2 regions of the Flavonifractor sp. An91 genome follow, and region 2 is predicted to be linked to the other one. Evidence: a T-box and tRNA genes for the amino acid it is inferred to sense, from the RefSeq annotation. Region 2 holds a T-box; the other holds one or more tRNA genes.

Region 1 (11,597 bases), on a different contig from region 2:
TACCGCCGTTATCAACAAGCTGGGTCAGATCCAGGGCGTGTACCAAGTGAAACGCGCTACCGGATAAAAAATAATCTAGGGGCGGCCACAAGGGTCGCCCCTGCGGTACGACCACTGCCTTTTCTCTTGTTGAGGAGAACGAATGATGATTCAGAGAGAGATACTGCAAGAAAACGAGACCTTGGACCGGCTGATCTCCCAGTGCTTTGCGGGCGGAGAGCTGCTCCGGCGGGAGCTGCGGCTCACCGAGGCCCAGGCCGCCTATGTGGCGGGACATTATTGCGCCCAGGTCATTCCCATGGGCGAACATTGGTATGAAATTACCTTCCAGGAGGCATTTTACAATGGCTGCAACTGAATTTGTGCCCGTGCTGCTTGGCTCGGACATCAACGCCTACAGCATGGCCCGGGCCTTCCATGAGGCCTACGGCGTACATTCCGTGGTGTATGGAATGTTCCCCGCCAGCGTGTGCGCCGGCAGCAAGATCATCGACTACCGGGTGCGGGAGCACAATGACCGGGTGGACAAGGTGCTGGAGAACGTCACCGAGGTGGCCAAAGAGCACCCGGACAAGAAGATTCTGGTGCTGGGCTGCGGAGACAACTACCTCAACTCCATCTCCGCTAACCTACCCAACTACCCCGAGAACGTCATTGCTCCCTATGTGGACCTGTCCATGCTGGAGACCCTGATCCACAAGGAGAAGTTCTACGACCTGTGCGACAAGTACGGCATCGACCATCCGGCCACCTACGTCTACCACAAGGGGGAGGGCCACGGCTTTACCCTGCCTTTTGAGGGCCCCTTTGTAGTCAAGCCCGCCGAGTCGGACACCTACTGGAAGCATCCCTTCCCCACCCAGAAGAAGGCCTACGTCCTCCAGACCCGGGAAGAGGTGGACCAGGTCATCGACGACATCTACAACGCCGGATATGAGGACTCCCTCATCATCCAGGACTTTATCCCCGGTGACGACAGCTATATGCGGGTGGTCACCAACTACTCCGGCGCCGACGGCAAGGTGCGCCTCATGTGCGTGGGCCACGTCCTGCTGGAGGAGCACACCGCCCACGCCATCGGCAACCATGCCGTCATCATCACCGAGCCTGAGCCCGAGCTGTGCGAGAAGCTGAAGGGCTTCCTGGAGGCCATTAAATTTACCGGTTTCTCCAACTTCGACATCAAGTACGACCAGCGGGACGGCAAGTTCAAGGCCTTTGAGATCAACTGCCGCCAGGGCCGGTCCAACTACTATGTCACCGGCGCGGGCTACAACCTGGCCAAGTACCTGGTGGAGGACCGGGTTCTGGGCAAGGACTGTGAGCTGACCATCACGAAAAACCGCCATCTGTGGTGGGTGATTCCTCCCAAGGTGGCCTACGACTATGTGAATCCCAAGTACCATGAGGAGATGAAGGCCCTGGAGAAGGCGGGCGCCGTGGTCAACCCCCTGTTCTACAAGCCGGACAACGGCCTGGTGCGTACCCTGCGCATTATGAAGGGCCAGAAGCGGTATGTGGGCTGGTACGCCTCTTGTATGGAGAAAGTCCGATGAGTGAACAGAGATTGGGGATCTTGGGCGGCATGGGGCCCCAGGCCACCCAGGACTTTTATCAGCGGATTCTGGACCGCACCGACGCGGCCAAAGACCAGGAGCATCTGCCTACCCTGATCTGGAGCGACACCTCCATGCCCGACCGCACCGCCGCCATTCTGGGGGGCGACGCGGAGGGCTGCTACCAGCGGCTGCTGGCGGGTGCCCGTCTGCTGGAGAGGGGTGGCTGCACCGTGCTGTCCATTCCCTGCAACACCTCCCACTACTTTGCCGACCGGCTCCAGGGGGATATCTCCATCCCTCTCATCCATATGCCCCGGGAGACCGTGGGGGTGCTGGCGGAAGAGGGACGGAAGAGAGTGGGCATCCTGGCCACCGACGGCACCATCCGTACCAGCGTGTACCAGAAGGAGTGCGCCGCCCGGGGCATTGAGGCCGTCTCCCCGCCGGAAGAGGTCCAGAAGCTGGTGATGAGCATCATCTACGACGAGATCAAGCGGGGGGAAAAGGGCTCCCGGGAGAAATTTGCCGTCATTGACCGCTGGCTCCGTCAGGCCGGGTGCGACAGCGCCATTCTGGGCTGCACTGAGCTGTCTGTCTACCGCACCTATCACGGCCTGCCCGACTACTATCTGGACGCTATGGACGTGCTGGCTCAGCGGTGTATCACCGCCTGCGGCTACAAGCTGCGGATGGTATAAGCAATGGGCCGATGGAGACATTGGCCCCACAAGTTTACGGTGGTGAAGAAAATGACCGATTTCCGCCGCCCTTTGGGCGACTATGTGCAGCTGCTGCTGCGCCATGACCTGCTGGCCGACAAGGGGCCGGTCCACGCCGGCCTGACCACCCCGGTGGCCCTGGTGTCCTGCGACTCCCAGGTGGTGATCCCCCACACCCTCTTTATCTGCAAGGGGGCCAAGTTCAAGGAGGACTACCTGCGCCAGGCCATGGACAAGGGGGCCTTCGTCTACGTCAGCGAGACCCCCTATCCCAACGTACCTCTGCCCTGCCTGCGGGTCACCGACATCCGGCAGGCCATGGGCCTGCTGGCCGATCTGGCCTACGGCCACCCCTCCGGCAAGCTGACCATCACCGGCATTACCGGCACCAAGGGCAAGACCACCACGGCCTACTATATCAAGTCCATCGTGGACACCTGGCTGGCTGCCCAGGGCCACCGGGAGAGCGCCCTGCTCTCCACCATCGTCACCGACGACGGCCTGGAGCGCAAGCCCGCCAAGCTGACCACCCCGGAGCCCCTGGACCTCCAGCGGCACCTGTCCAATGCTGTCACCGCCGGGGCAGACTACCTCACCATGGAGGTGTCCTCTCAGGCTCTGAAGTATGGCCGGGTCATCGGGGTGGACCTGTCCTGCGCCGTGTTCCTCAACATCGGCGAGGACCACATCTCCCCAGTGGAGCACCCCGATCTGGAGGACTACCTCCAATCCAAACTGTTGATTTTCCGGCAGGCGAAAACTGCCTGTATTTCCATGGACTGCGATCACGCCCCTGAGGTGGCTCAGGCCGCCGCCCGGTGTGAGCAGGTCATCACCTTCTCGCAGAAGGACCCGGCCGCCACGGTGTACGGCACCAACGTCCGCAAGGAGGGGAACAAGATCGCCTTCCACGTCCGCACATCCCGGTATGAAGGGGAGATGGCCATCTCCACCCCCGGCCTGTTCAACGTGGAGAACGCCCTGGCCGCCGTGGCGGTGGCCGAGGTCTATGGCATCCCCCAGGAGATGGTGAGGGAAGGTCTGGAGAAGGCCTTCGTCCCCGGACGTATGGAGCACTATGCCAGCGCCGACAACCAGATCTCCGTCATTGTGGACTACTCCCACAACGGCATGAGTTTGAAGAACGCTCTGCGCTCCGTCCGGGCGGAGTACCCCGATCGCCAGCTGACGGTGCTCTTCGGCTGCACCGGCGGCAAGGGCATCGACCGCCGGGAGGGCATGGGCAACGCCGCCGGCGAGTGGGCCCACCGGATCATCCTCACCGAGGACGATCCCGGTCCTGAAGAAGTGGAGGACATCTGCGCCGACATCGGCGTGTTCCTCAAGCGGTGGAATAAGGACTACACCGTCATCCCCGACCGGGAGCGGGCGGTGGAGACCGCCATCCTGGAGGCCCAGCGCCCCGCCGTGGTGCTGCTGGCGGGCAAGGGCTGCGAGACCGCCCAGAAGCGGAAGAACGGCCCCGAGCCCTGTATCCCAGATGGAATCCTGGCTCGCCAGGCTTTGGATAAGTATGACCGTGACCATGCTGAATAAGGCTTTTGCCGCCGCGGGCGCCGCCGCCTGGGGCGGCTTGCCGTTTTCAGAACTGGCGGAGGACATGACCCCCGAGGCCATCGCAAAGGCGGAACAGCTGTGTCCCAACCCCCGCACCGTGCTGGTGGCCGCCTTCCCCTACTACGCCGGGGACCGGCCTGGCAACCTGTCCCTCTACGCCCGTGGGCGGGATTATCACCAGGTTGTTACCGGGAAATTGAATACTATTTGTGATATTTTGCGAGAAAAATACCCGAATGGGGTATGTTTGCCCGCTGCCGACAATTCCCCCCTGCCGGAACGGCAGGCTGCCTGGCGATGCGGTATCGGCCTGCGGGGGAAGAATGGGCTGGTGATTTTGCCTCCCTACGGCAGCTATGTGTTCCTGGGCACCATCCTCACCGATGTGGAGCTGGACCTGCCGCCCCGCACGCCGTCCGCCCACTGTGTGGGCTGCGGCAAGTGCCTGGCCGCCTGTCCCGGCGGCGCCCTGGGAGAAGATGGGGTAAATCTGTCCCGCTGCCTGTCCGGCCTGACCCAGAAGAAAGGAGAACTGACTGGGGAAGAGGAGGCGCTGGTGAAGGCCCATCCCCTGATCTGGGGGTGCGACTGCTGTCAGCGGGCGTGTCCTTATAACGCCTCTCCCGAGTTGTCTCCTTTACCCGAGTTCCGGGAGGATCTGGTGGATGCCCTGGACCGGGCCGATCTGGAGGGACTGACCAACCGGACCTTTCGGGAGCAGTATGGCGGCCGGGCCTTTGCCTGGCGTGGGCCTGCCCCTTTGCGGCGCAACCTGGAATTGAAAAAGAGTGTGTAACAATCCCCCCGCTCCGGAACTTCCGGAGCGGGGGGATTGTTATTATCGGGGTGAAATGGGCTTCAGACTGCGGGCCAGCAGGTCGTCCATATAGCGGCACAGGGTTTGATCGGGGATATCGGGGCATTCCATGGTGATATGGGTATATAGTCCAATCAGGGCGGAGGAGAACATCACGCCCTGGATCACCGCATCCAGCTCGTTGACGTTGCGCTGCTCCAGCTTGCGGCGGAGGCTCTTCACAATGTCTTTTTTCCAGCGGTACACAAACATAGGATCTCCGCGGTTGCTCAGCAGGACCCGGTACCAGTCTAGGTTTTCCCGGATATGCGTAATGGTGCGCAGGGCGGTGTCGGTGGCGCTGCTGTGGTCCATGATGTCGGGCAGATTACGGCAGATTTCCCACAGGGCGGAGAGCAGCCGGTCCTCCACACCCTGCAATACTGCAAATTTATCCTCAAAATAAAGGTAAAAAGTGGAGCGGGCTATACCGCATACTTGGCAGATGCCGGCAATGCTTACGCCGTCGATACCGTCCCGCTGGTAAATTTCCAGAAAGGCGGATTCAATATCCTGAATAGTGCGCTGGCGGTTCAGCGTCCTGCGGGGGGGCATATCCATCAACTGCCTCTCATTAGAAATCAAAGAAGGTTTGCGGATCTGCTGCAAAATAGGGGGTACTTTGCTTAAATTATTATTATATTTGACCAAGAATAAAATTGCAACAAAAAATCGGAGGGGAATGGACACTTTGCCTCCGTTTGTTCAGTTACTGTACGGTAGATTTTTGTGTGATGTGTATAAATAGAGGTAGTTTATGCTATCTTTTTCACACAGAACAAACAGAAAAAGGAGGAGCTGTTATGAGCCAAAGACCTGTTCTTACCCCGGAGGAGCGGGCGCTGTCTTACGCCAAGTACTATGATCTGCCCATTACTCCCATTCCCCAGGAGAAACTTGCCATCTTGGAGGGCGGCCCTATTGATCCCTCTCTGGCCCTGAAGATTGAGGATCGCAACGATTTGTTCCTGCCCGGCTATCTGCCCTGTGAGACCGGCTACTGTGTGATGCCAAACGGTACCGGCTATCTGGCCAACCGCACTGAGATGCCCGGCGTCACTCCTGAGATGTTTGAGTGGTGGTTTGCCTGGCACGGCCTGAACGATATGCGCTACCGCATCTGGGACCCGGAGGACCACTTCTACGCCCGTCAGCAGAATCCGGACAAGGTGCTGGACCCCAGCGTGCCTATGCGGGAAAAAACTTGGGGCACCGTTCACCATGTATTGGAGGACATAGGAGGCGGTCCCGACGAGCTGATCCTGAACTTCCGCTATCCCCATGAGCTGGGATACGACGAGTCCAAAGTTGGTACCCCCGCCTGCGCCACTATGATGTGCGCCAACGGCCATGGACCGGTACCCGGCCAGGGTGTGGCCGCCATCATGACCCACATGGTTAGGGAGATCGAGGGCGGGATCGAGCTGCGTTCCCGCTTCTGGATCGGCTACGGCCTGGTGGACGGCCAGGTGGTCAAGCTGCTGCCCGACGGCGTCAGCGTGCCCCCGGTGGCGCCCATGGGCCTGTTTGCCCATAATCTGAAGGAATTCGGCCATCTGGCCGCCATCCTGCCCTCCCTCTACGCCGAAGAGAAAGACCGCTGGTAAGCGGAACAGACGGAAAAGGAGAAGAATTATGTGTAAGAAGAAAGATTTTCCTGTAGTAATGAATGTATTTCTGGCCTTTTTCATTACCCTGGCGGTGACCATCTTCAACCTGGCAGTCAACAATAACCTGAATGTTCCCGCCCTGGTGGTTGGTATGGTTTACGGTTTCTGCCTGAATCTGACGCTGGAGACGCTCATTGACCTGCCTGCCTTTGGCAATTTCTTTGTCAAGGCCTTTCACCTGAAAATGGAAAGTATCGGAGCATACTTTGTGCGGATCTTTTTCATCGTGCTGCTGCTGGTGCTGCTGATGAGCTCCATCCTGATGTTCTGTGAAGTGGGCTTTCTGCTGGGTACGGGGTTCTTTGGTTTTTGGATCACCAAAGTGCCCGCTATCTTCCTGGTGGCCTATATAACCGCGCTGATCTTCTTCCCCCTGTGTATCAAGGGCGCCCAGGCGCTGTGCACCCGGGACTGAACTGCATACATAACCGTCAGCCCCTCCGTTCGGTACGGAGGGGCTGCTTTTGTCCATAAAGCTCCTCCGGCAGGCGGAGGAGACGTTGGAACGGCTTGCCTGCCCGCTCCGATACCGGGGCGGGCAGCCGCTGTGGGTGGCCTGGTCCGCCTTGTCTGACTGAATGGTATCGCCAATGCCCCAGGGTTAAGCGGTCTCCTTCAGTGGTGGACATCTTGTCCAGAGGGGGACAGACCACGTTCTTGGCAACAACAAGGGCGCGCTGCTGATGCAGCGCGCCCTTGCCGGCATGGAACTTTACTTCTGCAGACCCTGCGCAAAGTTCATGAAGATCTGCGCCACTTCCGCGCGGGTGGCGGTGCCGGTGGGATCCAGAACGTTGCCGCCCTTGCCGGACAGCAGCCCGGAGCCTACCGCCCACTCCATGGCCTCAGCGGCCCAGGAGGAGGTATCGGCGCCGTCGGTGAAGGTGGTCAGGTCGCCCTTGGCGGACACGTCATACTCCTTGTACTCGGCATAGCGGTACAGGATGGTGGCCAGCTGCTCGCGGGTTACGGTGTCGTTGGGAGCAAATATGGTGTCGCTGTAGCCCTTGACGATGCCTTTGGAGGTAGCCCAGTTCACAGCGTCGGTGTACCACACGCCGCTCTCCACATCGGTGAAGGACAGGGTGGCGTCGGTCTCAGGCTGGCCCTCCAGCCGCCACAGGATGGTGACGATCATGGCACGGTTGGTGGTCATGAGGGGGGCAAAGGTGGTGGTGGAAGTACCGTCCATCAGCTTGTTGTCATAGACGTACTTCACAGCCTCATAGAACCAGTCGTCGGCCTTCACGTCGGTGAAGGGCAGGCCGGTGTCCACGGGGGTATCGTCCTTGGTGAAGGAGGCCTCCACAGTAACGGCAGAGGCGGGCATGGTGAAGGTGTACTTGCCGTCGCCCTTGTCGGTGAGCTTGACCTCATCGCCGTTCTTGTCGGTGACGGTGAGGGTATCCAGCTTGTAGCCCTCGTCAGGCTTCACGGTCAGGGTGACGGTGAGGCCCTTGGGGGCGCGGGTGCGGCTGGGAGTTACGGTGCCGTTATCGCTGTCCTCCACGGTGATGGCATAGGAGGTAGAGGGAGTGGTAGCATTCTCCAGAGCCTGCATGGCATCCTCCAGAGCGGCCACAGCAGCGGTCACCTCTTCAATGGTGGCCAGAGGACTGCCACTGAGGGCGTGGGCATAGACCACGGCCTGGAACAGGTCGCCTTCCAGCCCGGTGCTGGTAAAGTCCAGCCCCTCCTCCGTCACGATCTCCTCTGCCTTGGCCAGCAGATCGTTCAGAGCGGTTTTATCCACAGTCTGGCAAACCAGGAATTCCTGAATGTCATATTGGCTGCCGTTGAAGGCTACGCCCTGGAATTTGACATAGCGGGCGCTGAAGCTTTTTTCTGTACATATTATACAATAAAAATTTTTTCTTTTAACCGCCGCCAACGTAAGGAGCGGCACAACAAGACCGGGGGGCGAGCGGATCATAGCCGCGGCCTGTGGGACAGTTATCTGAATGTTCGGAAAGAGGCGGCAGGAATTCCGCCGGCTGATGTGCTTGTACGGATAGGGCGTGATCCATCCTACCATGATAGTTTCAGACAGATGCGGAAGAAAGCGGCCCAGAGAATAGAGGCCTGTGAGGAAGTGCGGGAAATTTAGTTGGACACATTCATATATGGCGTTATCCGTGACAGTGATTCTTCCACCCAACCGGCGGACTGATTGCGCAGCTTCTCGCGGTGTGTGGCTTCAGGAAAACGGCTGGAGAGGAACCGGCGCGCTCTTTGCCCGGGGTGATGGCCGCCTTGCCCGGGACGGGAAATGGGCATCCTCCGCCGGTAAAATATGCCTCTTGACGGCGTTTTCTATTTTATAAGGTAGCGGCGGTATATCGTGCCGCCTTAACTTTGATGAAAAGGTTAAAACCTTTCTTTTCTGAAAAAATAAAATCCCCCAAAGCCTTGCGGCTTCAGGGGATTATTCTGGTGGACGATACAGGACTTGAACCTGTGACCTCCCGCACGTCAAGCGGATGCTCTACCAGCTGAGCTAATCGTCCGAACAGCATGGACTATTATAGCGAAAAGAAAGGTGCTTGTCAACACTTTTTTGAAATTTCTCTTTTCAAGGCCGGAAAGGGCTGGTATACTGAGGAAAACGCCGTGAACAAGGAGGAAATGGTATGGCAGGACGGGTGGTTCTCATTACCGGCGGCAGCCGGGGCATCGGCGCGTCGGCGGCCCGGCGGTTTGCCGCCGGGGGGGACCGGGTGGTGGTCAACTACTGCCGCTCCAGAGAGAAAGCGGAGGCTCTGGCGGAGGAGATCGGCGGCTGGGCGGTCCAGGCCGACGTGTCAGACTCGGTCCAGGTACGGAATATGGTTGACAATGTGTTGGATAAATTTTGTCAACTTGACATTCTGATATGCAACGCAGGCATTGCCCAGCAGAAATTATTTGGCGATCTGACGGACGAGGATTGGCGGCGGATGTTTGCCGTTAATGTGGACGGAATGTTCTACACCATCCGGGCGGCGCTGCCTCATTTCATTCATCGCAAGGCGGGAAAAATTTTGACTTTGTCCTCTATGTGGGGACAGGTGGGAGGTTCCTGCGAGGTGGCCTATTCTGCCGCAAAAGCTGCTGTCATCGGGCTTACAAAGGCTCTGGCCAAGGAGGTTGGGCCCTCTGGGATCACGGTGAACTGTGTGTCTCCCGGGGTCATTGATACCGAGATGAACGGCAACCTGGGCCCCGAGGATCTGGCCGCTTTGGCGGAGGAGACCCCCCTGGAGCGCATCGGCCGGCCGGAGGATGTGGCGGAGGCCCTGTGGTATCTGGCTTCCGACGCTGCAAACTTTATCACGGGACAGGTTTTGTCCCCCAATGGCGGACTGATTATCTGAAAATGCCTGCCTACGTTCATAAATTGTTCATACTTCACACAAGGGCTGCCTGCCAAGGGGCGGCCCTTGTGCATTTTTGAGGTTGACAATTTCCGGCGACACGCATATAATTGTCAACAACTTCTTGAAGGAGGAATGAACGATGAAAAAGTCTCGCATCCTGTCTCTTGCGCTGGCGGGTGCGCTCAGCTTCTCCATGCTGGCCGGCTGCGGCGGCGGCACCGAGGGCGGCTCCGCCAATACCCCCGCCGGTGGCAATGAAACCACCAGCGGCAACACCGAAGGCACCATTCAGATCGGCGGCATCGGCCCCCTGACCGGCTCCGCTGCTGTTTACGGCCTGGCCACCAAGCAGGGCGCCGAAATCGCCATTGAGGAGATCAACGATCTGGGCGGCCTGCAGTTCTCCCTGAATTCCCAGGACGACGAGGGCGACATTGAGAAGGCTGTTAACGCCTACGGCAAGCTGAAGGACGACGGCGCCAAGATCATCTACGGCTGCACCACCACCAACCCCTGCGTGGCCGTGGCTGCCGAGACCTATAACGACCGCTACTTCCAGCTGACTCCCTCTGCCTCTTCCACCGACGTGACTGCGGGCAAGGACAACGTGTTCCAAGTGTGCTTCACCGACCCCAACCAGGGCGTGACCGCCGCCAACTATATTAAGGACAACAACCTGGGTACCAAGGTCGCTGTCATCTACAACAACGGCGATGCCTACTCCACCGGCATCTACAACTCCTTCCAGGCCACTGCCAAGGAGATCGGCCTGGAGGTTGTGACCGTTCAGACCTTCCCCGATGACACCAACACCGACTTCAACGTGCAGCTGTCTGCCGCCAAGGACGCCGGCGCCGATCTGGTGTTCATGCCCATCTACTACACCCCCGCTTCCCTGATCCTGTCCCAGGCCAAGAGCATGGGCTATGAGCCCACCTTCTTCGGCTGCGACGGTATGGACGGTATCCTGGACCTGGAGGGCTTTGACAAGAGCCTGGCCGAGGGCCTGATGCTCATGACTCCCTTCAACGCCTGGGGCGAGGACGAGCGCACCAAGACCTTCGTCAGCGAGTATGAGGCTGCTTACGGCGGCATCCCCAACCAGTTCGCCGCTGACGGCTACGACTGTATGTACGCCATCTATGAGGCCTGCACCGCTGCCGGCGTTACCGCCGACATGAGCGCCGAGGAGATCTGCGAGGCTCTGATCGCTCAGTTCACCTCCAGCGACTTCAGCGTGGACGGCCTGACCGGCACCGGCATGACCTGGTCTGCCAACGGCGAGGTCTCCAAGGCTCCCGTGGTGGTCAAGGTCGAGGGCGGCGTGTACGTCACCCAGTAAGTGCATCAGCTTCCGCTGACATAGAAAATGAAAGCGGGTTGCCGGGGGGACCCGGCAGCCCGCTTTTCCCCATGTATCCCCAATCGGATGTATGGTGGAAACATCGGCAGCCCGCAGGACCGCCGATGTTTCTGCCATACACAGAACAGAGAAAACAAGTAGAGAGGTGAATGGTTTGAGCTTCCTCAATAATCTGATCACCGGTATCAGCCTGGGCAGCGTCTACGCCATCATCGCCCTGGGCTACACCATGGTGTACGGCATCGCAAAGATGCTGAACTTTGCCCACGGCGACGTCATCATGGTGGGCGCCTATGTGACCTTCTTTGCCACCGGCAGCTTTAATCTGCCCCCTGTGGTGGGCGTACTGCTGGCTGTGGTGGTATGTACCGTCCTGGGCGTCGTCATCGAAGGACTGGCCTACAAGCCCCTGCGTCAGGCGTCCTCCCTGGCGGTGCTCATCACCGCCATTGGCGTCAGCTATTTCCTGCAAAACGCCGCCCTGCTGCTGTGGGGC
Region 2 (11,597 bases):
CGGGGTGTACAAGTTGCTCTTTCCCTCCCGGCGGACGGCCACAAAGCCCTTCTCCGCCAGGCGGGTCAGATAGGTATTCACCGTATTGGAGGCCCAGCAAAAGCCCTCCAGGGCGGTCTCCAGGGCAGAGCGTGGGGTATCCGGCCCCGAAGCCCACAGGGCTTTCATCACTTCTAACTCGGTATCGGGGAGTCGTTTCATCTCTATCACCAACTTCATTTGTAGTGGATATCATTATACTACATTTGAAGTGGATATTTGTCCAGTTACAATCCAGTTACAGGCATAAGAAAAGCCCTCTGCCGAACCGGCAGAGGGCTTTGGTTGTTTTATTCCTCGGTATGATCGCGGGCAGCCTGAGCGGCAGCCTGGGAAATATCCTCGTCGGACAGGGTCCCGTCCTTCTTGATCTGAGCGATACGGGCCTTGTTCTCCTCAATGTTGATCTTGGCGGTGGTGATCCGCTGGCAGAGGGCGGCGTAGCCCGGCTCCGGCGCACCTCCCCGCTCGGCATAGTAGAGCTTGCCGATCTCCAGATAGGCCTTGCGGATGGCGTCCTCCTCTCCGGAATTGTTGAGGGACAGCTTGGTGATCTCCATCAGCTGCTTGGACTTGGCCATGCCGGCCCGACCCAGGTCGGTGGCTTTATCCTTCAAATCATCAAAAAAGGCCATTTTCCTACCTCCTTGCGGTATAGTGGCTGAAATGCTGGCCCTATTCTACCCCCATTTTCCGGCGGACGCAAGAGAACGCCGGGGGATTTCACATAAATTTAATGCTTCTTTTTCTGGAAGGCAAAGAACCGCTGGCCGAAATAATTGAGGATGGTGTACAGGGCCATACCGCCCAGCTTGGTGAGGCGCTCTTGCCAGATGGGATCCATGCCGGTATTACCCAGCACCCAACCGGCGATGGGCTGGGCCAGGGCATAGGCAATCACATAGCACACCGCCACGTTGATGGCAAACTTTACCGCTGAGCGCAGGAAGGTCTCCTCACTGTGGAAGGTAAAGTGGCGGTTGAGGAAAAAGCTCATCACTGCGCCCGCCACATAGGCGATGGCGGTGGAGGGCCAGTAGCCCAGCCCCTCCAGCAGGAACATGAGCACCATGGACAGCAGGGTATTGCCCACCCCCACCAGCAGGAACTTGGGGATAGAATTATCAATCAGCTTTGCCATGCTTGTCCTCCAATACCTCACGAATCAGGAACCGGGGCCGCTCCTTAGTCTCCAGATAGACCTTGCCGATGTACTCACCAATGACGCCCAAAGAGAGCAGGATCAGTCCCCCGATGGCCCACACGGAGCAGATCAGACTGGCCCAGCCCAAAATGGTCTCACCCATGGCCCAGCGGACGATGGAGTAGATGAGCATGGCAATACTCACCAGAAACACCAGGAAACCCAGGCCAGTAATCATGCGGATGGGCTTCACCGACAGGGAGGTGATGCCCTCCATGGCAAAGGAGAGCATCTTTTTCAGGGGGTACTTGCTCTCACCGGCAAAGCGCTCTCCCCGCTCATACTCCACAGTACCGGTGCGGTAGCCGATCATGGGCACGATCCCCCGGAGGAACAGGTTGACCTCCTTGAACTGAGCTAACCCCTCCAGGGCCCGGCGGGACATAAGGCGGTAGTCGGCGTGGTTGAACACCGTCTCCGCCCCCATGGAGTTCATCAGCCTGTAAAAGCCCTCGGCGGTAAAGCGCTTGAAGAAGGTGTCCTTCTTCCGGGAAGAGCGCACGCCATATACGATGTCACACCCGGCATAATACTGCTCCACCATGGCGTCCACCGCATCGATGTCGTCCTGGAGGTCGGCGTCCATGGAGATGGCCATGTCGCACCGCTCCTTGGCGGTCATCAGCCCTGCCAACAGGGCGTTCTGATGGCCCCGGTTGCGGCTCAGGTCCACGCCGGAGAAGATGGGGCTGCTCTGGTGCAGCTCCTCAATGAGCTGCCAGGTCTTGTCCTTGGAACCGTCGTTGACAAAAAGAACCCGGCTCTCCCGGGAAATAGTTCCGGCAGCCATCAGGGCCTCCAGCTTTTCTTTCAGCCTGCGTGAGGTCTCTGGCAGCACTTCTTCTTCGTTGTAGCAGGGAACGACAATATAAAGAATATCTTCCATATCAATCCATCTTCCTTGCGTTTTTTGTTCTGTTTGGTCATTATACTCCCTTTGGACGAGAAAAACCACCATGAAGTTCCTCTCATCCAAACAAAGTCATGCTCAGCACAGGACAAATACACGCCAGCCTCCCTCAGCTTGTCCGCATCCCTCACTCCTCCAGTTTCTTTCGCAGCCGCTCCACCGCCCGGCGCTCAATGCGGGATACCTGGACCTGGCTCACCCCCAGCACCCGGGCCGCCCGGTCCTGAGTCATGCCCCGGTAGTAGCGCAGCAGGATCACCTGCTGCTCCCGGTCAGGCAGGGCGGCGATGGCGGTACGCAGGGCCTCACGCTCCACGATACCCTCCTCGATACCCTCGGTGCCCAACACACTCTCCAGGGTCAGGCCGTCCCCCGTCTCCATCTGGAGGGAGGCCACCGGCAGCCCCGCCTCCTCAGCGGCGGCAATCTCCTCCGGCTCCAGCCCGGTGGCCTCGGACAGCTGGGACAAGGTGGGTTCCCGGCCCAGGGATACCGACAGCCGTTCCCTGGCCGCCCGGATGGCCATCCCCCGCTCTTTCAGACCGCGGCTGACTTTAATAGCGCCGTCATCCCGTAGGTAGCGCCGGATCTCACCGGCGATCTTGGGCACGGCATAGGTGGAGAACTGACAGCCAAAGGCGGGATCGAAGCCCCGCACCGCCTTCACAAAGCCCAGGCAGCCCAGTTGATACAGGTCCTCCGGCTCCACCCCCCGGCCGTAGTAGCGGCGCACAATGGACCAGATCAGCCCACCATTCTCCTCAATGAGCCTGGCGCAGGCCTCGTTGTCCCCCCGGCGGGCCTCCTCCAGCAGGTCGGGGGTATCCGCCACATTCATTGCGCCCCTCCCAGCCGGCGGGAGATCCTGCGGCGCATGGTCACCACCGTTCCCTTCCCCGGGGTGGAGCGTACCTTCACTCCGTCCATAAAACTCTCCATAATGGTAAAGCCCATACCGCTGCGCTCCTCTCCGCCGGTGGTAAACATGGGGCGTCGGGCCTGCTCCACATCGGAGATGCCCACGCCCTTATCCTTGATCTGGATCTCCAGGGTGTGGTCCTCAAAGAGCCGCAGCCGCATCTGCACCGGCCCCAGCTTGTCCGGATAGGCGTGAACGATGCAGTTGGTCACTCCCTCGCTCACCGCCGTTTTGATATCGTTGATCTCCTCCAGGGTGGGGTCCAGCTGAGCGGCAAAGCAGGCCGCCGTGGTACGGGCAAAGCCCTCGTTGGCCGACCGGCTGAGAAAGACCACCGTGGCCTCATTCATCGGTTTCATTATGTACTTCCTCCGTCATTCAAATTTGATCAACCGGTCCAGCCCGGCTGCCCGAAGCACCTTGCCTGCCTGCTCAGGCACATGGACCACCTCCATGGTCCCTTCCAGCTCGCTCATCCGTCGGCTGGCCCGCAGCAGTACGGCGATCCCCGAACTATCCATAAAGCTGACGCCCCCCAGATCCACCGTCAGATGACGGGGCATGGTCAGGTCGATCTGCCGTACCAACTCGCCTAAAATCTGTCTGGCCCGGTGGTGGTCCACCTCGCCGTCAATGGCCGCGTACAGCGCCCGATTCTCTGCTTTGCAGGTCACTGCCATGGCATATCCCCCCTGTACAAAAAAATCGCAGTATACCAATTTTTGGTATACTGCGATCCTATCACAGATGGGGTATATATTTTGTCGAAGGACTCACCGGACCAGGGAAAAATCGGTAAAGATCCACTTCTCCCCCACTTTTTCGTAGGGGAAGTCAAACGTCAGGGTATCCACCACCGCGCCGTCCTGCTCCGGGTCCAGCACTTCCACCGTCACCCGGACGGTACAGCGGTTTGGGTCTCCGTCCCGCAGGACCTGGGCGGTCTCGGCGCCTCTGGTAATGTCGGTGCCCCGGCCGCCGTCCTGGACGTAGAGGACGCCGTCGATGTCCACATACTGGGTTCCGTCATAAGGCAGCAGCTTTTCCACCAGATCGTCGGAAAAGAGGCTCTTGAGGTAACCCCGCAGGCTGACCGTGCTGTCAATGCCGGGATAGTCTACCCGATAATAGGTGGCACCGTCTACCTCGCGGCTGTCCGTTTCATCAAAGGGCAGGGGCTCCACCTGGAACCACCAGAAGGCCTGCACCGCCGCCCGGTAGGCGGACAATACCTCCTCATCGTTAGGTCCGTCATAGGCCGTGGGGGTAGGCGAAGGCTCCGCAGAGGGCTCCGGCTCCACAGAGGCCGTAGGTTCCGGCATAACAGTGGGTTGGGCCGTGGGGGTAGGTGAAGGCTCCGCGGAGGGGGTAGGTTCGGCGCTCTGCTCCACCTCAGGCGTGGATGCGGCACTGGGCAGCGCGGTAGATACCGCCCCGGTATCCTGACAGGACCCGGTACATCCGCCCAGCAGCAGCAGTACCGCCAGCAATGGGATCAGTCTTTTCAACGCTCCAACCTCCTTTCCACGGCCTGGGTCAAACTGGGCCGTACAATATTACTGTACATTTTATCCGATTCTGCTCTGGAGCACAACCACAGTTGTGTAACAAAGTATGACAATATGGGCACAGAAACGCCGCCATCCGCGTTCGATGGCGGCGTTTCTCTGTTTTTCGAGAATTTTATCAGCCCAGCGCAGCCGCAGATTCTTCCAGCTTGACCAGCAGAGCCTTCAGCTTATTCGCCCGCTCCCGCTCGGCCTCCACTACCTGGGCGGGGGCCTTGTTTACAAAGCCGGGGTTATTCAGCTTGGTCTCCAGCTTGTCCAGCTCCTTGCGGTTCTTGTCCAGCTCCTTCTGGATGCGGGCCTTCTCCTTCTCCAGATCCACCAGCTCAGCCAGGGGCAGATACAGCCGGGCCGCATGGGTGGCGATGGTCACCATACCCTGGGCGTCCACCGTATCGGTGGCCTCCACCACCTTCACGTCGCTGGCATAGGCCAGACGCTTCAGGAAGGGAGTGCCCTGGTGGAACACAGCCTGCTCCAGGGTGGAGACGGTGAGCTGCGCTTTCTTGGAGGGGGGCACGTTCATCTCGGCCCGACGGGCACGGATGGCCCGGATGGCGTCCATGATGAGCTCCATAGCCTTCTCTTCCTCGGGGAAGTCCAGGTTGGCGTGGTGCTCCGGCCACTGCTGGAGCATCAGGTAGTCGCCCTCATGGGGCAGGGCCTGCCAGATTTCCTCGGTGATGAAGGGCATAAAGGGATGGAGCAGCTTGAGGATCTGGGTGAGCACATAGCACAGCACCTGCTGAGCCCGCACCTTGGAGTCCTCGTCCTCGCCCTGGAGGCGGGTCTTGGTCAGCTCGATATACCAGTCGCAGTAGGAATCCCAGATGAAGTCGTACACCTTCTGGGCGGCCACGCCCAGCTCGTAACGCTCCATATTCTCCGTGATCTCGGGGATGACGCTGTTCAGCTTGGACAGGATCCACTTGTCCTCCAGCTCCAGCTTCTCAGGCAGCTGGCACTGGTCGATGGTCAGGTTCATCATCAGGAAGCGGGAAGCGTTCCAGATCTTGTTGGCAAAGTTGCGCATGGCCTCGCACCGCTCGGTGTAGAAGCGCATATCGTTTCCGGGGGAGTTGCCGGTGACCAGGTTGAAGCGCAGGGCGTCGGCGCCGTACTGGTTGGCCATCTCCAGGGGGTCGATGCCGTTGCCCAGGGACTTGGACATCTTGCGGCCCTTGTCGTCCCGCACCAGGCCGTGGATGAACACGGTGTGGAAGGGGGGCTTGCCGGTATGCTCACAGCCGGAGAAGATCATGCGGGCCACCCAGAAGAAAATAATGTCGTAGCCGGTGACCAGCACGTCGGTGGGATAGAAATACTTGTAGTCCTCGGTCTCCTCAGGCCAGCCCAGGGTGGAGAAGGGCCACAGGGCAGAGGAGAACCAGGTGTCCAGCACGTCCTCCTCCTGCTTGATGTTGTGGGAATGGCAGTGCTCGCACTCGGTGGGATCGTCCTCGGACACGGTGATGTGACCACACTCCTGGCAGGTCCAGGCGGGGATCTGGTGGCCCCACCACAGCTGGCGGGAGATACACCAGTCATGAACGTTCTCCATCCAGTTGGTGTAGATCTTGGAGAAGCGGTCGGGGACGAACTTGACCTCACCCTCGTTGACCACCCGCAGGGCCTCCTCGGCCAGGGGCTTCATCTTGACAAACCACTGGGCGGAGATGAGAGGCTCCACGTCGTTGTGGCAGCGGTAGCAGGTGCCCACGTTGTGCTGGTGGGGCTCCACCTTGACCAGATACCCCTGCTCCTCCAGGTCGGCCACAATGGCCTTCCGGGCCTCGTAGCGGTCCATGCCGGAGTAGCGGCCGTAGCCCTCCACCACCTTGCCGTTGTCGTCCAACACACGGATGGTCTCCAGGTTCTGCCGCAGGCCCACCTCAAAGTCGTTGGGGTCGTGGGCGGGAGTCATCTTCACGCAGCCGGTGCCGAACTCCATGTCCACATACTCGTCGGCCACAATGGGCATCTCACGGCCCACCAGGGGCAGAATGCACTTTTTGCCCACAATGTCCTTGTACCGCTCGTCGTTGGGATTGACCGCCACGCCGGTGTCGCCCAGCATGGTCTCGGGCCGGGTGGTGGCCACGATAACATAGCGGCCCTCCTCCCCCTGGATGGGATAGCGGATGTGCCAGAAGTTGCCCGGCTTGTCCTGATACTCCACCTCGGCATCGGACAGGGCGGTAACGCAGTGGGGACACCAGTTGATGATGCGGGAACCCTTGTAGATCAGGCCCTTCTTGTACAGGGAGACAAACACATGGCGGACAGCCTTACTGAGGCCCTCGTCCATGGTAAAACGGGCCCGGGACCAGTCGCAGGAGGCGCCCAGTTTCTTCTGCTGCTCCACAATGCGGTTGCCGTACTTGTGCTTCCAGTCCCACACCCGCTCCAGGAATTTCTCCCGGCCCAGGTCGTAGCGGGACAGGCCCTCGTTCTTGCGCAGCTCCTCCTCCACCTTGATCTGGGTGGCGATGCCGGCGTGGTCGGTGCCGGGCACCCACAGGGCGGCGTAGCCCTGCATCCGCTTGAAGCGGATCAGGATATCCTGGAGGGTGGAGTCCATGGCGTGGCCCATGTGGAGCTGGCCGGTGACGTTGGGGGGCGGCATGACGATGGTGAAGGGCTTTTTATCGGGATCACGGTGGCCCTCAAAGCAGCCGTTTTTCTCCCACATCTCGTAGACGCGGCCCTCCACCTCCTGGGGTTCATAGACCTTGGGAAGTTCTTTCTTCATCTGTTACACTCCTTTTCGGGGCAAAAAAGGTTCGCCCCAAGCTGTTGCTCAGGGCGAACCTGTTAGTCCGCGGTACCACCTGAATTTCCTCAAATGAGGACACTCATTGCCTCTGTAACGGGAGGATTCCGCCGCCCCCTACTGTGGTTCAGGGGCAGAGCTCTGGGACGACCTTCCCCCCACCGCCGGAGAGCCTTGCACCAAACCGGCTCCTCTCTGTACCTTTCGCGGGGGTACTCCTTCCCATCTTAGCCTTTGGGACATAGTATATGCACTTTTCGGGAAAATGTCAAGCCTCTGGCTTACCGCAGTTCCTTGTCGCAGTAAGCGCAGCAATCCACGCCGCCGTTCTGCTTCACCAGGGGGGGCAGGTAGTGCTCGGTCTGGGTGATGCAGTTAGGGTTGGAGCACACCGGCTTGGTACCGATCTCCACCGCGCCGGGGCTCATACGGTCCTGATTAGCCAGGTCGGTGAGCAGCGCCATACGGGCATACATACCATAGCGGGCCTGCTCAAAGTAGACCGCCCGGGGATCGTCGTCCACGTCGATGGCGATCTCGTCCACACGGGGCAGGGGATGCATCACCAGCAGGTTCTTCCGGGCCCGGTCCAGCTTCCGGCGGGTGAGGACGTAAATGCCCTTGCACCGCTCGTACTCCAGGGGGTCCACAAAGCGCTCCCGCTGGATACGGGTCATATAGAGCACATCCAGCTGGGGAATGACGGCCTCCAGGCCGGTGACCTCGGTAAACCACATATCATTCTCCCGCATGAAGGCCCGCATATATTCGGGCACCGCCAGCTCACGGGGAGCAATGAGGAAAAACTTGATGCCCTTGAACTTGGCCAGGGCCTTGATGAGGGAGTGAACGGTACGGCCGTTCTTCAGGTCACCGCACAGGCCCACGGACAGACCGTCCACACCGCCCCGCAGGCGGGTGATGGTGGTCAGGTCGGCGGTGGTCTGGGTGGGGTGCATATGGCCGCCGTCGCCGGCGTTGATCACCGGTACATCAGAGTAAAGAGAAGCGGCCTTGGCTGCGCCCTCCTTGGGGTTACGCATGACCACCACATCGGCGTAGCCGGACACCATCTTGATGGTGTCCTTCAGGGTCTCGCCCTTGGCGGTTGAGGTAGATTTAGGATCGGCAAAGCCGAACACGGTACCGCCCACCCGCAGCATGGCGGTCTGGAAGGAAAAGTTGGTGCGGGTAGAGGGCTCATAGAACAGGCTGGCCATCACCCGCCCCCGGCAGGCGTCCATAAAATCGGCGGGGTGGTCCATAATATCACTGCACCGCTGGTACAGGGAATCCCACTCCGCCCTTGACAGGTCTCCAAAGTCGATCAAATGCCGCATGACGCTTCATTTCCCCTTTTGAATTTTTTCTATCGTATCATATTCCCCCCCGTTCCGGCAAGAGCAGAATGGACAAATTTCCTACTTTTTTCCCACTCCTCCTTGACATCTACGCCGTTCAATCTGCCCGGCTCTGTGTAAAGACTGACAGGGTATCCTTTGCTCAGGTTATGCCCACACTAAAAAGCAAAGGAGGCTATGCCATGTCGCTGTTTTGGATCTTTCTAATTTATAGCTTTGTCGGCTTTCTCATCGAGGTAGGCTATGCCCGGCTGAGTGGTGAATCCAAGCAGGACCGGAAGTGCCGCCTGCTTCTTCCCATCTGCCCGGTCTATGGGTTGGGCGCGCTGGGTCTGCTCCTGCTGCCGGAGTGTGTGCGGGCCCAGCCGCTTCTGCTGTTCCCCGCCGCGGTTCTGATCTGTACGGCGGCAGAGCTTCTGGCGGGTCTTTTTTATGAAAAAGTCTTTCTGGTGTCCTTCTGGGATTACTCCCATTTGCCCCTGCATCTGGGCCGGCACATCTGCCTCCGTTTCTCCCTGTACTGGGGCGCATTGACTCTGGCCCTCTATTATTTGCTCCATCCAACGATTGCCTGGCTGGCTGCCGCCATTCCAACCTGGGCCACACCACCCGCTGCGGCTTTGTTGTGCGTAGATACGGTACTCACCGCCCTTCTGCTGCGCCGAACACGGGATACCGGTTCTCTACGCTGGTATGTCCGGCTGTTCCGACGAAAGCCAGCGTGAAAAACGCCCCCTTTCAGATTTTTGTATCTGAAAGGGGGCGTCCCTCATGCCCGTCTCAGGTCATTCAGAGTCTCGTCAATCTTCTTCTGGGATACGTAAGCCTGGGCTACCGAGAGGATCTGCTCCAGGGTGATGGAGCGGGCAGCCCCCAGGATGGGATGCTTGAATAGCATAGGGAACCGGCGCTGAAGCACCGCCCGGCTGCCCGGATGGTCCAGCAGCTCCCCTACTGTAATCTGATTGCGTTTGAGTTCCATGCGCTCACCTCCACCCCAGTCTATGCGCCAGTGCCGCAGATTTGACTTGCGGGCTGATGTGGGGCAGACTATAATGGTGTGCATACCATATATCCGGATAAGGAGGCCCCACTTTCTATGATCCATTCTCTGGATAACCATGTTCCTCAGCTCCACCCGGAGGCCAGAATCGCCGCCAATGCCACCCTTGTGGGCAAGGTATCTGTCGGCCCCGCCGCCAGCATCTGGTACGGCGCGGTTCTGCGGGGCGATGAGTGCTCCATCCGCCTGGGCGCAGGCTCCAACGTGCAGGACCAGGCGGTGGTCCACGGCGACCCGGACTTTCCCACTGTCATCGGTCGGGATGTAACTGTAGGCCACGGCGCCATCCTCCATGGATGCACAATAGAAGACGGATGCCTCATCGGTATGGGCGCCATCCTGCTCAACGGCTGCGTCATCGGTGCAGGCAGTCTGGTGGCGGCCGGGGCGCTGGTCACCCAGAACACGGTAATCCCGCCGGGCAGCCTGGTGATGGGTTCCCCTGCCAAAGCGGTCCGGCCCCTGCGCCCGGATGAGCAGGAATCCCTGCCCCACTCCGCCCAGCTCTATCGGGAGCTGTCTGCGGCCCAACTTCCCGCTGTCGGTCAGGAGGTAACAACATGAAAAAAGAGCATCACCCCAAGGGACAGCGCCGACAGGCGCTGAAAGAAGAGGTAAAGGCCAAACCCGGTGTGACCGCAGTCTATATCATTCTCCGGGCCCTGGTTATTGTGGCCATCGTGGCCCAGTCCTTCAAGGGTAATTTTGAGAACGTGTTTCTGTGTGTTCTCACCCTGTTTCTCTTTACGCTGCCTTCCTTCCTGGAGCGCACCATTCGTGTGGAGATTCCGGACACGCTGGAAATTATCATCTTACTTTTCATCTTTGCCGCAGAAATCCTTGGTGAGATCCAAGCCTACTACATCCAGTATCCCTACTGGGACACCATGCTTCATACCCTCAACGGTTTCCTGTGCGCTGCCATCGGCTTCTCTCTGCTGGACATCCTCAACCGGAATGAAAAACTAAAATTCAGCCTCTCTCCGGTCTATCTGGCTGTGGTAGCCTTTTGCTTCTCTATGACCATCGGCGTGCTTTGGGAGTTCTTTGAGTTCTCGATGGACCAGCTCTTCCTGCTGGATATGCAGAAGGATACCGTGGTCAATTCCATTGGCTCGGTGATGCTGGACCCCACCGGAGGCAATCACCCTGTCTCCATCAAACATATTACAGATGTGATTGTGGTCACTGCCGACGGCGCCCAGCAATCTCTGGGGCTGGGCGGCTATCTGGACATCGGCATTATCGACACCATGAAGGATCTGTTCGTGAATTTTATTGGCGCTGTGGTCTTTTCCACCATCGGCTTCTTTTATGTGAAAAACCGCGGCAAGGGCAAATTTGCTCCCCAGTTTATCCCCACTGTGGTGGACGATGTGGAAACAACGGCAGATCAGGACGATCCCACACAGAATTAAGCTGCTTTGCTCCTCTGTTTTTCCACCTACTCTCCCCTTTTGGCAGATTTTTTTACTACATACCTGCATAGAGTTCCTCCATTCCGCCCATACTAGGAGCGTACCACGGTAACAAGGAGGAATTTGCAATGAACCAGACCCCTAACAACAGCATCAAGTGCTCCGTCACCAACTGTGCCCATCACTGCGGCGGCCAGAACTACTGCACCCTGAATGAGATCAAGGTCGGCTGCTGCGAGCCCAACGCCACCAAGTGCGCCTCCACCGAGTGCGCCTCCTTCCAGCTGGGCCAGCACTAAGCACCTGAGCAACAAAAAACAGGACCTGCGAAAGCAGGTCCTG

The links. A T-box is a leader RNA that pairs with one kind of tRNA and senses whether it is charged. The one in region 2 lies ahead of B5G42_RS03975 (valine--tRNA ligase), so its partner is inferred to be a tRNA-Val.
Region 1: it has a tRNA-Val gene. The T-box ahead of B5G42_RS03975 (valine--tRNA ligase) is inferred to sense a tRNA for this amino acid. The anticodon was not compared.

What each region holds. Positions count from the first base shown of each region.
Region 1 is NZ_NFHA01000005.1:4,404-16,000, forward strand. Features, by position in the region: gene B5G42_RS04575 (RelA/SpoT family protein) at 1-67, shown strand, start outside; gene B5G42_RS04580 (hypothetical protein) at 143-358, shown strand; gene B5G42_RS04585 (ATP-grasp domain-containing protein) at 345-1,556, shown strand; gene B5G42_RS04590 (aspartate/glutamate racemase family protein) at 1,553-2,257, shown strand; gene murE (Mur ligase family protein) at 2,261-3,835, shown strand; gene B5G42_RS04600 (epoxyqueuosine reductase) at 3,813-4,652, shown strand; gene B5G42_RS04605 (TetR/AcrR family transcriptional regulator) at 4,695-5,273, opposite strand; gene B5G42_RS04610 (DAPG hydrolase family protein) at 5,516-6,319, shown strand; gene B5G42_RS04615 (hypothetical protein) at 6,378-6,797, shown strand; gene B5G42_RS04620 (S-layer homology domain-containing protein) at 7,095-8,135, opposite strand; tRNA gene B5G42_RS04625 (tRNA-Val) at 8,814-8,889, opposite strand; gene fabG (elongation factor P 5-aminopentanone reductase) at 9,013-9,735, shown strand; gene B5G42_RS04635 (ABC transporter substrate-binding protein) at 9,878-11,080, shown strand; gene B5G42_RS04640 (branched-chain amino acid ABC transporter permease) at 11,256-11,597, shown strand, end outside.
Region 2 is NZ_NFHA01000004.1:51,539-63,135, forward strand. Features, by position in the region: gene B5G42_RS03935 (BlaI/MecI/CopY family transcriptional regulator) at 1-219, opposite strand, end outside; gene B5G42_RS03940 (serine proteinase) at 330-674, opposite strand; gene B5G42_RS03945 (GtrA family protein) at 773-1,180, opposite strand; gene B5G42_RS03950 (glycosyltransferase family 2 protein) at 1,164-2,129, opposite strand; gene B5G42_RS03955 (sigma-70 family RNA polymerase sigma factor) at 2,281-2,991, opposite strand; gene spoIIAB (anti-sigma F factor) at 2,988-3,431, opposite strand; gene B5G42_RS03965 (STAS domain-containing protein) at 3,447-3,752, opposite strand; gene B5G42_RS03970 (hypothetical protein) at 3,846-4,580, opposite strand; gene B5G42_RS03975 (valine--tRNA ligase) at 4,759-7,392, opposite strand; T-box leader at 7,439-7,651, opposite strand; gene pyrB (aspartate carbamoyltransferase) at 7,695-8,753, opposite strand; gene B5G42_RS03985 (putative ABC transporter permease) at 8,957-9,499, shown strand; gene B5G42_RS03990 (hypothetical protein) at 9,544-9,756, opposite strand; gene B5G42_RS03995 (gamma carbonic anhydrase family protein) at 9,874-10,401, shown strand; gene B5G42_RS04000 (hypothetical protein) at 10,398-11,255, shown strand; gene B5G42_RS04005 (DUF1540 domain-containing protein) at 11,384-11,554, shown strand.